One region of the Kitasatospora sp. NPDC002543 genome, then DNA from elsewhere that is predicted to be linked to it. Evidence: riboswitches for the same ligand, from Rfam matches in the RefSeq annotation. Region 1 holds a riboswitch; the other holds the start of a gene.

What was found. A riboswitch is a leader RNA that binds a small molecule or an ion and turns the genes downstream of it on or off. The one in region 1 is predicted to bind glycine.
Region 2: it holds a riboswitch for glycine, as region 1 does, so the genes downstream of both, gcvT (glycine cleavage system aminomethyltransferase GcvT) here and gcvP (aminomethyl-transferring glycine dehydrogenase) in region 1, are expected to answer to the same signal.

What each region holds. Positions count from the first base shown of each region.
Region 1 covers NZ_JBSFWR010000016.1:12,793-18,571, forward strand. Annotated here, with positions in the region: gene ACWD4P_RS09905 (MFS transporter) at 1-870, opposite strand, end outside; gene ACWD4P_RS09910 (PRC and DUF2382 domain-containing protein) at 1,053-2,240, opposite strand; glycine riboswitch at 2,463-2,566, shown strand; glycine riboswitch at 2,568-2,700, shown strand; gene gcvP (aminomethyl-transferring glycine dehydrogenase) at 2,804-5,704, shown strand.
Region 2 covers NZ_JBSFWR010000006.1:137,175-142,953, reverse strand. Annotated here, with positions in the region: gene ACWD4P_RS05000 (ABC transporter permease) at 1-271, opposite strand, end outside; gene ACWD4P_RS04995 (enhanced serine sensitivity protein SseB C-terminal domain-containing protein) at 717-1,640, opposite strand; gene ACWD4P_RS04990 (enhanced serine sensitivity protein SseB C-terminal domain-containing protein) at 1,757-2,560, opposite strand; glycine riboswitch at 2,770-2,871, shown strand; gene gcvT (glycine cleavage system aminomethyltransferase GcvT) at 3,101-4,222, shown strand; gene gcvH (glycine cleavage system protein GcvH) at 4,335-4,709, shown strand; gene glyA (serine hydroxymethyltransferase) at 4,795-5,779, shown strand, end outside.

The DNA of each region.
Region 1 (5,779 bases):
GAAGGAGCCGTACATGCCGAAGCCGATGAGCAGGCCGGCCACGTTGGTGAAGGCGACGGCCGGACGGGCCATCATCTTCATGTCCACGAGCGGGTGCGCGACCTTGGTCTCGATGATCCCCCAGACCAGGGCGACCACGGCGGCGACGGCGAACAGGCCGAGCGTCTTGTTGGAGGTCCAGCCCCAGTGGTTGCCCTGGCTGACCGCGACCAGCAGCGCGGAGAGCCAGCCGGCGAGGGCGATGGCGCCCAGCGGGTCGGCGCCGCCCTCCTTGTCGGTGACCGGGTCGGTGGGGACGCGGAAGGCGACCAGGGCGACCGCGATCAGGCCGAAGACCAGGCCCATCCAGAAGATGGACTTGTAGTTCCAGTGCTCCAGCAGGAGGCCGGTGGCGACCAGGCCGAGGCCGGAGCCGACGCCCATCGAGGCGCTGATGGCGGCGACGCCGCCGGTCACCTTCTGCTTGGGCAGCTCGTCGCGGACGATGCTGATCGCCAGCGGCAGGACGCCACCGCCGGCGCCCTGGAGGACCCGGGCGACGACCAGCCAGGTGAAGGAGTGGGTGCTGACCGCCAGCGCCGAACCGGCGACCAGGCCGGCCAGCGAGATCAGCAGCATCGGCTTGCGGCCCCGGAGGTCGCCGAAGCGGCCCAGGAGAGGAGTCAGCACGGCCGCGGAGAGCAGGTTGGCGGTCATCAGCCAGGTGATGCTGGAGGCGGAGACGTTCAGTTCCCTGGCCAGCGAGGGCAGGATCGGGACGACCGCGGTCTGCACCACGCTGAACGACAGCATCGCCAGGATGAGGGCCGGCAGGACCCGGGCGCTGCTCTGCTTCTCGGCCGCGGTGGTGGGCTGTGGTGCCTCACTCACGGTTGCTTCCTCTCGTACATAGTGAATGAACTGAAGTAACTTTGCAGGGGATACTTCAGAGTGTCAAATATCGAGTGGTTAAGCTTTGGCAAAGACGAAGGGTCGGGTACGCGACAAGCGGCGCCCGGGCGTGCGACGAGGGCCCCGGACGGCTGTCCGGGGCCCTCGTGCCGGGGGTGCTGTCAGGCGAGCGGCCGCAGTGCGGCCGGGCGGGGCGTCTCGGGGGACGAGGTGGACGGCGAGGCGGCGGACGCCAGGGGGGCCGGGTTCTGGGTGCCGGTGGTGTCGTGGACCTCGACGTGCTCCCGGCGGATCTCCTCCCGGATCACCTCCTCGGTCGTGTACCGCTCGACGACCAGACGCACCCGCTCGACGGGGGCCAGGTACTTGCGGGTCACCGCGCGCTCCTCACGGAGGGTGACCTCCTCGACGGCCTCGGCGATGTCCTTCTCGGTGAGCGCGGCGCGCTCGGCCTCGCTGACCGGCGTGCGCTCGACCCGGACGCGCTCGCGGATCACCGGCACGCGGCGCTCGACCTGTTCGGTCGTCACGTACTTGCGCAGCTTCGCGGTGCCGAGGGTGTGCCACTCGGTGGTGATCTCCAGCCGCTCCTCGCGGCAGGTGATTTCGACCGGGCTGTTGGGGGCGGCCGGTGCGGCGCCGGCGCTCGCGGCTGTCGTGGTGGCCGCCGTCGGGATGGGGGCGGGCTGCGACTGCGCCTTCGGTTCGGCGGCGGGCGCGTGGGTGGTGAGCGCGGAGGAGTCGGCCGAGGCGGGCGCGGCCGCCGGGGGTGCGGTGGCGGCGGGGGCGGAGAGGGTCCGGACCTCGGGCTCCGGGGCGGTCCTGGTGGTGTCGGCGCCCGCCACGGCGGCGGCGGGCGCTGCCGTGGCGGGCGTCCGGGCCGGGGCGGGCTCGGGGGAGCGCTCCGGGGTGTGGAAGGTGAGCGACTTCGCCGGGGCCGCCGCGCCGGTCGCGGCGGCGGCCGCCGCCGTGGTGCCGAAGTCGAGGTCGGGCTGCTTGGGCCGGCTCCCGTTCTCGCCGTTCGGGCGGCTGTCCATCGGGGTGTCGAGCCCGTAGTAGCGGTACAGCTGGAGTTCCTGGGCGGGGGAGAGGTGCTGGCCGACGCCGAAGTCCGGTGACTCCTTCACCAGTGACTTGTCGTACGGCACCCGGAGCTCGTCGCCGGAGAACTCGCTCGTGGTCAGCGGGACGAAGGCGTCCCGGCCGAAGATGCCGGTCCGGACCGCCGCCCACTCGGGGCGCCCGGTGGCGTCGTCCAGGTAGACCTCGTCGACCGTGCCGATCTTGTCTCCGTTGCGGTCGACGGCCTTGTGACCGATGAGGTCCCGGGGGTCGATTTCGGTCTGCACTCTTTCCTCCCGTGCACTGAGCCTGCGGAACTCCTGCAGGAGGGCGGTCGGAGCGCCCTTCCGTCCACAATTTCATACCAAAAGCCACTAATCGGACAGGCGCGACCAGGGTGCGCCGTACGGGGTGCGAGCTGCGCCCTCCGGGGGACGCGCGTAGACCTCGAACGACCTGACGCAGCCGTGATCGGGGGGCCTCCCGCTGGTACCCTGGGCGGCGACCGCAGAGCCCGCTCGGGAGAGTCTCCGATCACGAAAGCCGCTGGTCGGAGCGCCGAAGGAGCAACTCCTCCCCGGAATCTCTCAGGCATCCGTACCGTGTGGGGTAGGTCACTCTGGAAAGCAGGGCAGGAGCGTCGGCACGGAAGCCGGCGATCACCACCCTCACCGACGGTGCAAGCCGGCGGAGCGCCCACAGCGCCCCGTGCGGGTGAAGCTCTCAGGTCCCGATGACAGAGGGGGAGGCCTGTCGGGTCCGCCCGCCCAGGCTTGTCCGCTGCTCGCAGCGGCGAGGCCGGCCGGCGTGCGTACCCCCGCCGGTCCGTGACCAGGAGGCCTCGACCACCATGAACGCCCAGCCGAACGCGGGACGCCCCACCGGCGCCTCGACCCTCACCGAGCTTGAGCTGGCCAGCCCCTTCGAGAACCGCCACATCGGCCCCGACGCCGCCGCCCAGGAGAAGATGCTGGCGTCCGTCGGCTACGGCTCGCTGGACGAGCTCGCCGCCACCGCGGTGCCCGAGGCGATCCGTTCCATCACCGCCCTGGACCTGCCCGCCGGCCGGACCGAGGCCCAGGTCCTCGCCGAGCTGCGCGAGCTGGCCGGCCGCAACCAGGTGCTCCAGCCGATGATCGGCCTGGGCTACTACGGCACCTTCACCCCGCCGGTGATCCTGCGCAACGTCATGGAGAACCCGGCCTGGTACACCGCCTACACCCCGTACCAGCCGGAGATCTCGCAGGGCCGCCTGGAGGCGCTGCTCAACTTCCAGACCCTGGTCTCCGACCTGACCGGCCTGCCGACCTCCGGCTCCTCGCTGCTGGACGAGGGCACCGCGGCCGCCGAGGCGATGGCCCTCGCCCGCCGCGTCACCAAGGTCAAGGGCGGCGTCTTCCTGGTCGACGCCGAGACCCTGCCGCAGACCGTCGCGGTGATCAACACCCGCGCCGTGCCGACCGGTGTCGAGGTCGTCGTCGCCGACCTCTCCGAGGGCATCCCGGCCGAGATCGCCGAGCGCGGCGTCTTCGGCGTGCTGCTCCAGTACCCGGGCGCCACCGGCGTGGTCCGCGACCTCGCCCCGGTGATCGAGCAGGCGCACGGCCTGGGCGCGATCGTCGCCGTCGCCGCCGACCTGCTCGCGCTGACCCTGCTCAAGTCCCCGGGCTCGCTGGGCGCCGACATCGCCTGCGGCACCTCGCAGCGCTTCGGCGTGCCGATGGGCTTCGGCGGCCCGCACGCCGGCTACCTGTCGGTGCGCGCCGAGTACGCCCGCTCGCTGCCCGGCCGCCTGGTCGGCGTCTCCGTCGACGTCGACGGCAACCGCGCCTACCGCCTGGCGCTGCAGACCCGCGAGCAGCACATCCGCCGCGAGAAGGCCACCAGCAACATCTGCACCGCGCAGGTGCTGCTCGCCGTCATGGCCTCGATGTACGCCGTGTACCACGGTCCGGACGGCCTGGCCGACATCGCCCGCCGCACCCACCGCTACGCCGCCGCCCTCGCCGAGGGCCTGCGGGCCGGCGGCGTCGAGCTGCTGCACGGCGAGTTCTTCGACACCGTCACCGCCGTCGTCCCGGGCCGCGCCGCCGAGATCGCCGCCGCCGCCCGCGCCAACGGCATCAACGTCCACCAGGACGGCGCCGACCGGATCTCCGTCTCCACCGACGAGACCACCACCCGCGAGCACCTGGCCGGTGTGTGGGCCGCGTTCGGCGTCCCCGCCGTCGAGGTCGCCGAGGCCGCCGAGACGCTGCCCGCCGCGCTGCTGCGCGAGGACGAGTACCTGACCCACCCGGTCTTCCACAGCCACCGCTCCGAGACCGCCATGCTGCGCTACCTGCGCCGCCTGTCGGACCGGGACTACGCGCTGGACCGCGGCATGATCCCGCTGGGCTCCTGCACCATGAAGCTCAACGCGACCACCGAGATGGAGGCGGTGACCTGGCCCGAGTTCGGCCAGCTGCACCCCTTCGCGCCGATCGACCAGGCCCAGGGCTACCTGACCCTGATCCGCCAGCTGGAGCAGCAGCTCGTCGAGGTGACCGGCTACGACGCCGTGTCGATCCAGCCGAACGCGGGCTCGCAGGGCGAGCTGGCCGGCCTGCTGGCCGTGCGCGCCTACCACCACGCCAACGGTGACACCCAGCGCGACGTCTGCCTGATCCCGTCCTCGGCGCACGGCACCAACGCGGCCTCCGCCGTGATGGCCGGCATGCGCGTGGTCGTGGTGAAGACCCTGGTCGACGGTGACGTGGACGTCGAGGACCTGAAGGCCAAGATCGAGCAGCACCGCGACAACCTCGCCGTGCTGATGGTCACCTACCCGTCCACCCACGGCGTGTACGAGACCCAGATCACCGACATCTGCGCCCTGGTGCACGAGGCCGGCGGCCAGGTCTACGTGGACGGCGCCAACCTGAACGCCCTGGTCGGCCTCGCCAAGCCGGGCAAGTTCGGCGCGGACGTCTCGCACCTGAACCTGCACAAGACCTTCTGCATCCCGCACGGCGGCGGCGGCCCGGGCGTCGGCCCGGTGGCGGTGCGCGCCCACCTGGCGCCGTACCTGCCGAACCACCCGCTGCAGTCGGAGGCCGGCCCGGCCACCGGCGTCGGCCCGATCTCGGCCGCGCCGTGGGGCTCGGCGGCCATCCTGCCGATCTCCTGGGCGTACGTCCGGCTGATGGGCGGCGAGGGCCTCAAGCACGCGACCCAGGTCGCCGTGCTGAACGCCAACTACATCGCCAAGCGCCTGGCGCCGCACTTCCCGGTGCTCTACACCGGCCCGGGCGGCCTGGTCGCGCACGAGTGCATCATCGACCTGCGTCCGCTGACCAAGGAGACGGGCGTGACGGTGGACGACATCGCCAAGCGACTGATCGACTACGGCTTCCACGCGCCGACGATGTCCTTCCCGGTGGCCGGCACGCTGATGATCGAGCCGACCGAGTCCGAGGACCTGTACGAGATCGACCGCTTCTGCGAGGCGATGATCACCATCCGTGCCGAGATCGACAAGGTCGGCTCGGGCGAGTGGGCGGCCGACGACAACCCGCTGCGCAACGCCCCGCACACCGCCGCCACGCTGGCCGGCGACTGGGCGCACGGCTACTCGCGGCAGGAGGCGGTCTTCCCGGCGGGCGTGAACCCGGCGGACAAGTACTGGCCGCCGGTCAGCCGGATCGACGGCGCCTACGGCGACCGCAACCTGGTCTGCTCCTGCCCGCCGCTGGACGAGTACGGCGTCTGACCGGACCGGACCCAGGAGGTCCGGCAGGTGACGACAGGGCCCCGGCGGAGCTTCCGCCGGGGCCCTGTCCCTCGT
Region 2 (5,779 bases), on a different contig from region 1:
AGTCGCCGAACGGCAGGCCACCGAGGTCGGCGTCCAGGAGGTCCTGGTGGAGGGCGTCCGGGTCGAGCCCGAACATCGACTCGATCGGCTTGGCCAGCACGGCGAGCAGGATCAGCAGGATCACCACGATGCCGCCGGCGACGGCGGCCTTGTCCCGCTTGAAGCGGGTCCAGGCGATCTGGCCGAGGGAGCGGCCCTCGATCTTCTTGGCCGGGCTGGCGGCGGCGGGTGCCTCCGGTTCGTTCCCGGCGGTGGTCACGGATGCGGTCATGGTCAGTTGGTCCCCTCGCCGACGGTGGCCGGCCCACGGGTGCCGGTCGCCGGCTTCGGCGGTGCGGCTGCGGACGTGCGGAAGTGCTTAGGAGGAGCGGGTGTTGACGGCAGTGCGTCGTGCACAGGCACTGCCACCACGCGGGATGGGCGTCGCGTGGACGGGCTGTCGGCGTACGCGCTCACCTTTGTGGGGTTCCAGCACGCGCGGTGCGTTGCGCAGAACTCTCTGCCATCCGAACTGGCTTGCGCCAGCCCTGCCAACCGACAGATGCCCAACTGTGATCTGTGTGCATGCACCTCCCCGATCTCTGGCATATACCTCTTCACATGGCTGTAACTGCCATGTCAAGATGACCGGGTCGCACTTCAGGAAATTCGTCCGGAAAGCATCGAAGCCGACTTGATGGACAATCAAGTCGGCTTCGGGGAATGAGTTTTGGCAATCAGCGCCCGGGGTAGCCGGGCCAGGGCCGCTGCGGTTGCTGCTGCCAGCCCTGCGCCGGCGGCTGGGTTCCGTACGCGTAGCCCGGCATCGACTGGCCGGGGTAGGGCGGCGGGGGCACCGGCGGGTAGGGGCCCGTCGGCGGTCGGCCCGCCTCCCGGTCGAAGAACGGCCGGGCGTTGGCGCGCATCCACAGCGCCACCGGGTCGTACTCGTCCGACATCGCCACCGTGGACACCGCGAGCCCCTCCGGGGCCACCGCGATCGCGCGCTGCATCAGCGCCCGCACCGCCTCCACGGCCGGCGGCGAACTCTCGTACAGGTCAAGGCCGATGGCCAGGTACGGCTCGCCCACCGCGGGCTGCACCCAGGCCCGGCGCAGCGCCCGTACCGCGCGCACCTCGACGGCCTGCCGCTCCAGCAGCGCGAAGAACGGCTGGGCGTTCAACTGCGGCTCGCTCAGCTTCAACGGGCCCGCCGGCAGCCGGTCCAGGCCGGCAGCGATCCGCCGCAGGTCGGCCCAGGGCACCCCGACGCCTCCGCCGGGCGCGTGCGGATTGAGCCACAGGCCCCAGCGGGTGCGGTACAGCGAGGCCGCGATCTCCCGGCCGGAGATGACCTCGTGGGCCCGGGCCCAGCCGGAGGAGGTCAGCTGTTCGGACGAGGTGACGGCGGGCGCGTAGCCGTGGCCGCTGATCTCCATGTTCCCGTACTGCGCGTCCGGGCTGCCCGGGGTGCCGTGCCACAGCAGCATCCAGACCTGGCCGTCCGCCAGCGCGTGCAGCAGCCGCTCGTACGCGTCGTAGCGCTCCGGCGCGACATCGCGCAGGGCGCGCTCCAACGCGCCGGGATCAGCTCCCGGGCGCCCGGCCGGTGCCTGGCCCCAGGCCCCCGGCACACCGCCCGCTCCCGTTCCCGCACTCATGCGCCCACCTCGCCGCGCCTCTTTCCCTCAACCCGCCGGCCCGTCGGCCGTCTGCACGCACCCTATGGCGCGGCACCGGCCACCGCCACGGCGACGTGCCTTTGATCCGGACCCGCTCAGGCCCGCGTATAGAACGGCAGTACCCGGGTGAGCAGCCACTCGACCACCGGGTCGTCGGCGAGGTCGAGCAGTACGAGGTGGACGCCGCCGGGCAGCGGCGCGGTTCCCAGCGCTCGGCCGAGCGCGTCGTTCACCGCGGCCGGGTCGGCCGGGGCCGCCGGGTCCAACTGGACGCCCACGAACATCACGGTCGGCTCGCCCTCGATGCTGGCCAGCGCCCTGCGCGCGGTCAGCACCCCGGGCAGTGCCGACAGTTCGCCCCGGCAGGCGGCCAGGAAGTGCTCCGGGTCCTCGCCCGGCACCGGCTCGCGCAGCGCCACCCGCCCGCCGGTCGGTGCCGAGGCGTCCCCGGCCGACTCCCAGCGGTCCTCGCGCGGACCGCGGCGCAGCTCGGCGACGCCCTGCGGCGGCACCGGGATGCCCACCGCCGCGTCCGGGTTCACCGCGATGCCCACGCCCAGCGGCAGTCCGCGGGCGAACTCCCACACCGGGGCGATCGCGAAGGCCATCCCCGGCGCCTGCTGGAGGAACACCTCCTGGGAGGAGAACACCGGCACGTACGGGTCCCCGCCCAGCTCGACGGTCGGCAGGTCCAGCGCCTGCCCCTGCGGGTCGGCCCCGGCCGGCAGCGGCACCCAGACCTGACTGCGGGCCAGCACCTCGATCACCCGTGCCGTCGCGCCCGGATCGCCCAGGGCCGCGGTCAGCACCTGCTCCAGCTCGTTGGCCGGCCACGAGCCGCCCGCCGGCGCCTCGTCCGCTCCGCCCCACCCCTGCTGCTGCTCCACCGGGTACCCCATGCGCCGCCGATTCCGCCCTCTGCCGGTCGGCCGCCCTCTGCTGCGCCGACGCGCAGCAGTCTAGAGGCGAGGGGGGTGTGGGGTCAGGACTCGTGTTCGGGTCCGGCCGATGTGACCGGGTCCCCTCTCCCCTCCCGCTCCGGGACGTGCCATGATGTGCCCGTCCGACGGCATGCGCCGCGGGCCCCACCAACTCCATACCGGCCGCTCGAACCCGCGCGGGAGAGCCCGGAGTGCCGTTCAGGCACAGCCGGCGCCGAAGGAGCAAGTCCTCCCCGGAATCTCTCAGGCACCCCTACCGCACGGGTTAGGCACATCTGGAAAGCGGCGCCCGGCCCTGTCGTGCGCCCACCCACGGTGCAAGCCGCCATGCTGTCCCCCAAGCTGGAAACGGCTGCGGGCGGCGGGCGGTGAAGCTCTCAGGTTCGACGACAGATGGGGAGACCCACGCCGCCGCATGCCCGCGCGCAGGGTCGGCCCCGTTTCGGGTCCGGTCCGGCGCGTGCACCCCTGAGTGCCCCGACCGAGGAGTTCCTGGCCATGTCGTCCCTCCGCCTGACCGCGCTCGACGCGCTGCACCGCGCCCTCGGCGCGACCATGACCGACTTCGCCGGCTGGGACATGCCGCTGCGCTACGGCAGCGAGCGCGAGGAGCACCTCGCCGTCCGCACCAAGGCCGGCCTGTTCGACCTCTCCCACATGGGCGAGATCACCGTCACCGGCCCGCAGGCCGGCGAGATGCTGGACCACGCGCTGGTCGGCTTCGTCTCCGCGCTGGGCGAGCTGCGCGCCCGCTACACCATGATCTGTGCCGAGGACGGCGGCATCCTGGACGACCTGATCGTCTACCGCCTGCGCGAGGACGCCTTCCTGGTCGTCGCCAACGCCTCCAACGCCCAGCTGGTCCTCGACGAGCTGATCGCCCGTGCCAAGGGCTTCGACGCCGTCGTCACCGACGACCGCGACACCTACGCGCTGATCGCCGTCCAGGGCCCGGAGGCCACCGGCATCCTGGCCGGGACCACCGACGCCGACCTGCCCGGGCTGAAGTACTACGCGATCCTCCCGGCCAAGGTGGCCGGCCGCGACGTGCTGCTCGCCCGCACCGGCTACACCGGCGAGGACGGCTTCGAGATCTTCTGCCACCCGGTCGACGCCGAGCCGGTCTGGCAGGCGCTGACCGCCGCCGGCGAGGGCCGGGGCCTGATCCCCTGCGGCCTGTCCTGCCGCGACACGCTGCGCCTGGAGGCCGGCATGCCGCTGTACGGGCACGAGCTGTCCACCGACCTGACCCCGTTCGACGCGGGCCTGGGCCGGGTCGTGCGCTTCGACAAGACCACCAACGAGGGCGCCTTCGTCGGCCGCAAGGCGCTGGAGCAGGCCGCCGCCGCGGCCGAGACCAACCCGCCGAAGAAGCTGGTCGGCCTGGTCTCCGACGGCAAGCGGGTGCCGCGCGCCGAGTACACCGTGGTCTCCACCGAGGGCGAGCCGATCGGCCGGATCACCTCCGGCGCGCCGTCCCCGACCCTGGGCCGGCCGATCGCGATGGCCTACGTCGACGCCGCCCACGCGGAGCCCGGCACCACCGTCGCGGTGGACGTCCGCGGCAAGCACGAGCCCGTCCAGGTCGTGGCGCTGCCGTTCTACAAGCGCGCCCGCTGAGCCCACGCCCCGAGCCTCCGCAGGGCCCCGGTTTTCCCATACACGCACGTCGCAGCCGTCCGCGCGGCGGCCCGCTTCGTCGTACCCGCTTCCCATCCTGGAGAATGACGCCATGAGCAACCCCCAGCACCTGCAGTACACCAAGGAGCACGAGTGGCTGACGGCCGCCGAGGACGGTGTCTCCACGATCGGCATCACCGAGCACGCCGCCACCGCGCTCGGTGACATCGTCTACGTGCAGCTGCCCGCGGTCGGCGACACCGTGACCGCCGGGGAGACCTGTGGCGAGCTGGAGTCCACCAAGTCGGTCAGCGACCTGTTCTCCCCCGTGACCGGCGAGGTCGTCGAGATCAACCAGGACGTCGTCGACGACCCGGCGTCCGTGAACGCGGACCCGTTCGGGAACGCCTGGCTGATCAAGGTGCGCGTCGAGGCCACCGACACCCTGCTCAGCGCGGACGAGTACACCGCCTTCATCGGCGGCTGAGACACCTGACCGGGGCGGCCTCCGCGCGGCGGCCGCCCCGCCCCAGCCGCGGCCCCCTTTCCACCTCCACCGGGAAGACCACACCATGACGGTTCTCAACCAGTCCCTGCACGCCCTCGACCCGGAGATCGCCGCCGCGGTCGACGCCGAGCTGCACCGCCAGCAGACCACCCTGGAGATGATCGCCTCCGAGAACTTCGCCCCGGTGGCGGTCATGGAGGCCCAGGGCTCGGTGCTCACCAACAAGTACGCGGAGGGCTACCCCGGCCGCCGCTACTACGGCGGCTGCGAGCACGTCGACGTGGTCGAGCAGATCGCGATCGACCGCATCAAGGCCCTGTTCGGCGCCGAGCACGCCAACGTCCAGCCGCACTCGGGCGCGCAGGCCAACGCCGCCGCGATGTTCGCGCTGATCCAGCCGGGCGACACCATCCTGGGCCTGAGCCTGGCCCACGGCGGTCACCTGACCCACGGCATGAAGATCAACTTCTCCGGCAAGCTCTACAACGTGGCCGCGTACCACGTGGACGAGAAGACCGGCCAGGTCGACATGGCCGAGGTCGAGCGCCTCGCCAAGGAGCACCAGCCGAAGCTGATCATCGCCGGCTGGTCGGCCTACCCGCGTCAGCTCGACTTCGCCGCGTTCCGGCGGGTCGCCGACGAGGTCGGCGCGCTGCTCATGGTGGACATGGCGCACTTCGCCGGCCTGGTGGCCGCCGGGCTGCACCCGAACCCGGTCCCCTACGCGGACGTGGTCACCACCACCACCCACAAGACCCTGGGCGGCCCGCGCGGCGGCGTCATCCTGTCCAAGGCCGAGTACGCCAAGAAGATCAACTCCGCGGTCTTCCCCGGCCAGCAGGGCGGCCCGCTGGAGCACGTGATCGCCGGCAAGGCGGTCGCCTTCAAGGTCGCGGCCTCGGAGGAGTTCAAGGAGCGCCAGCAGCGCACCCTGGACGGCGCCCGCATCCTCGCCGAGCGCCTGCTCCAGGCCGACGTGGCCGAGGCCGGCGCCAGCGTGCTGTCCGGCGGCACCGACGTCCACCTGGTCCTGGTCGACCTGCGCAACA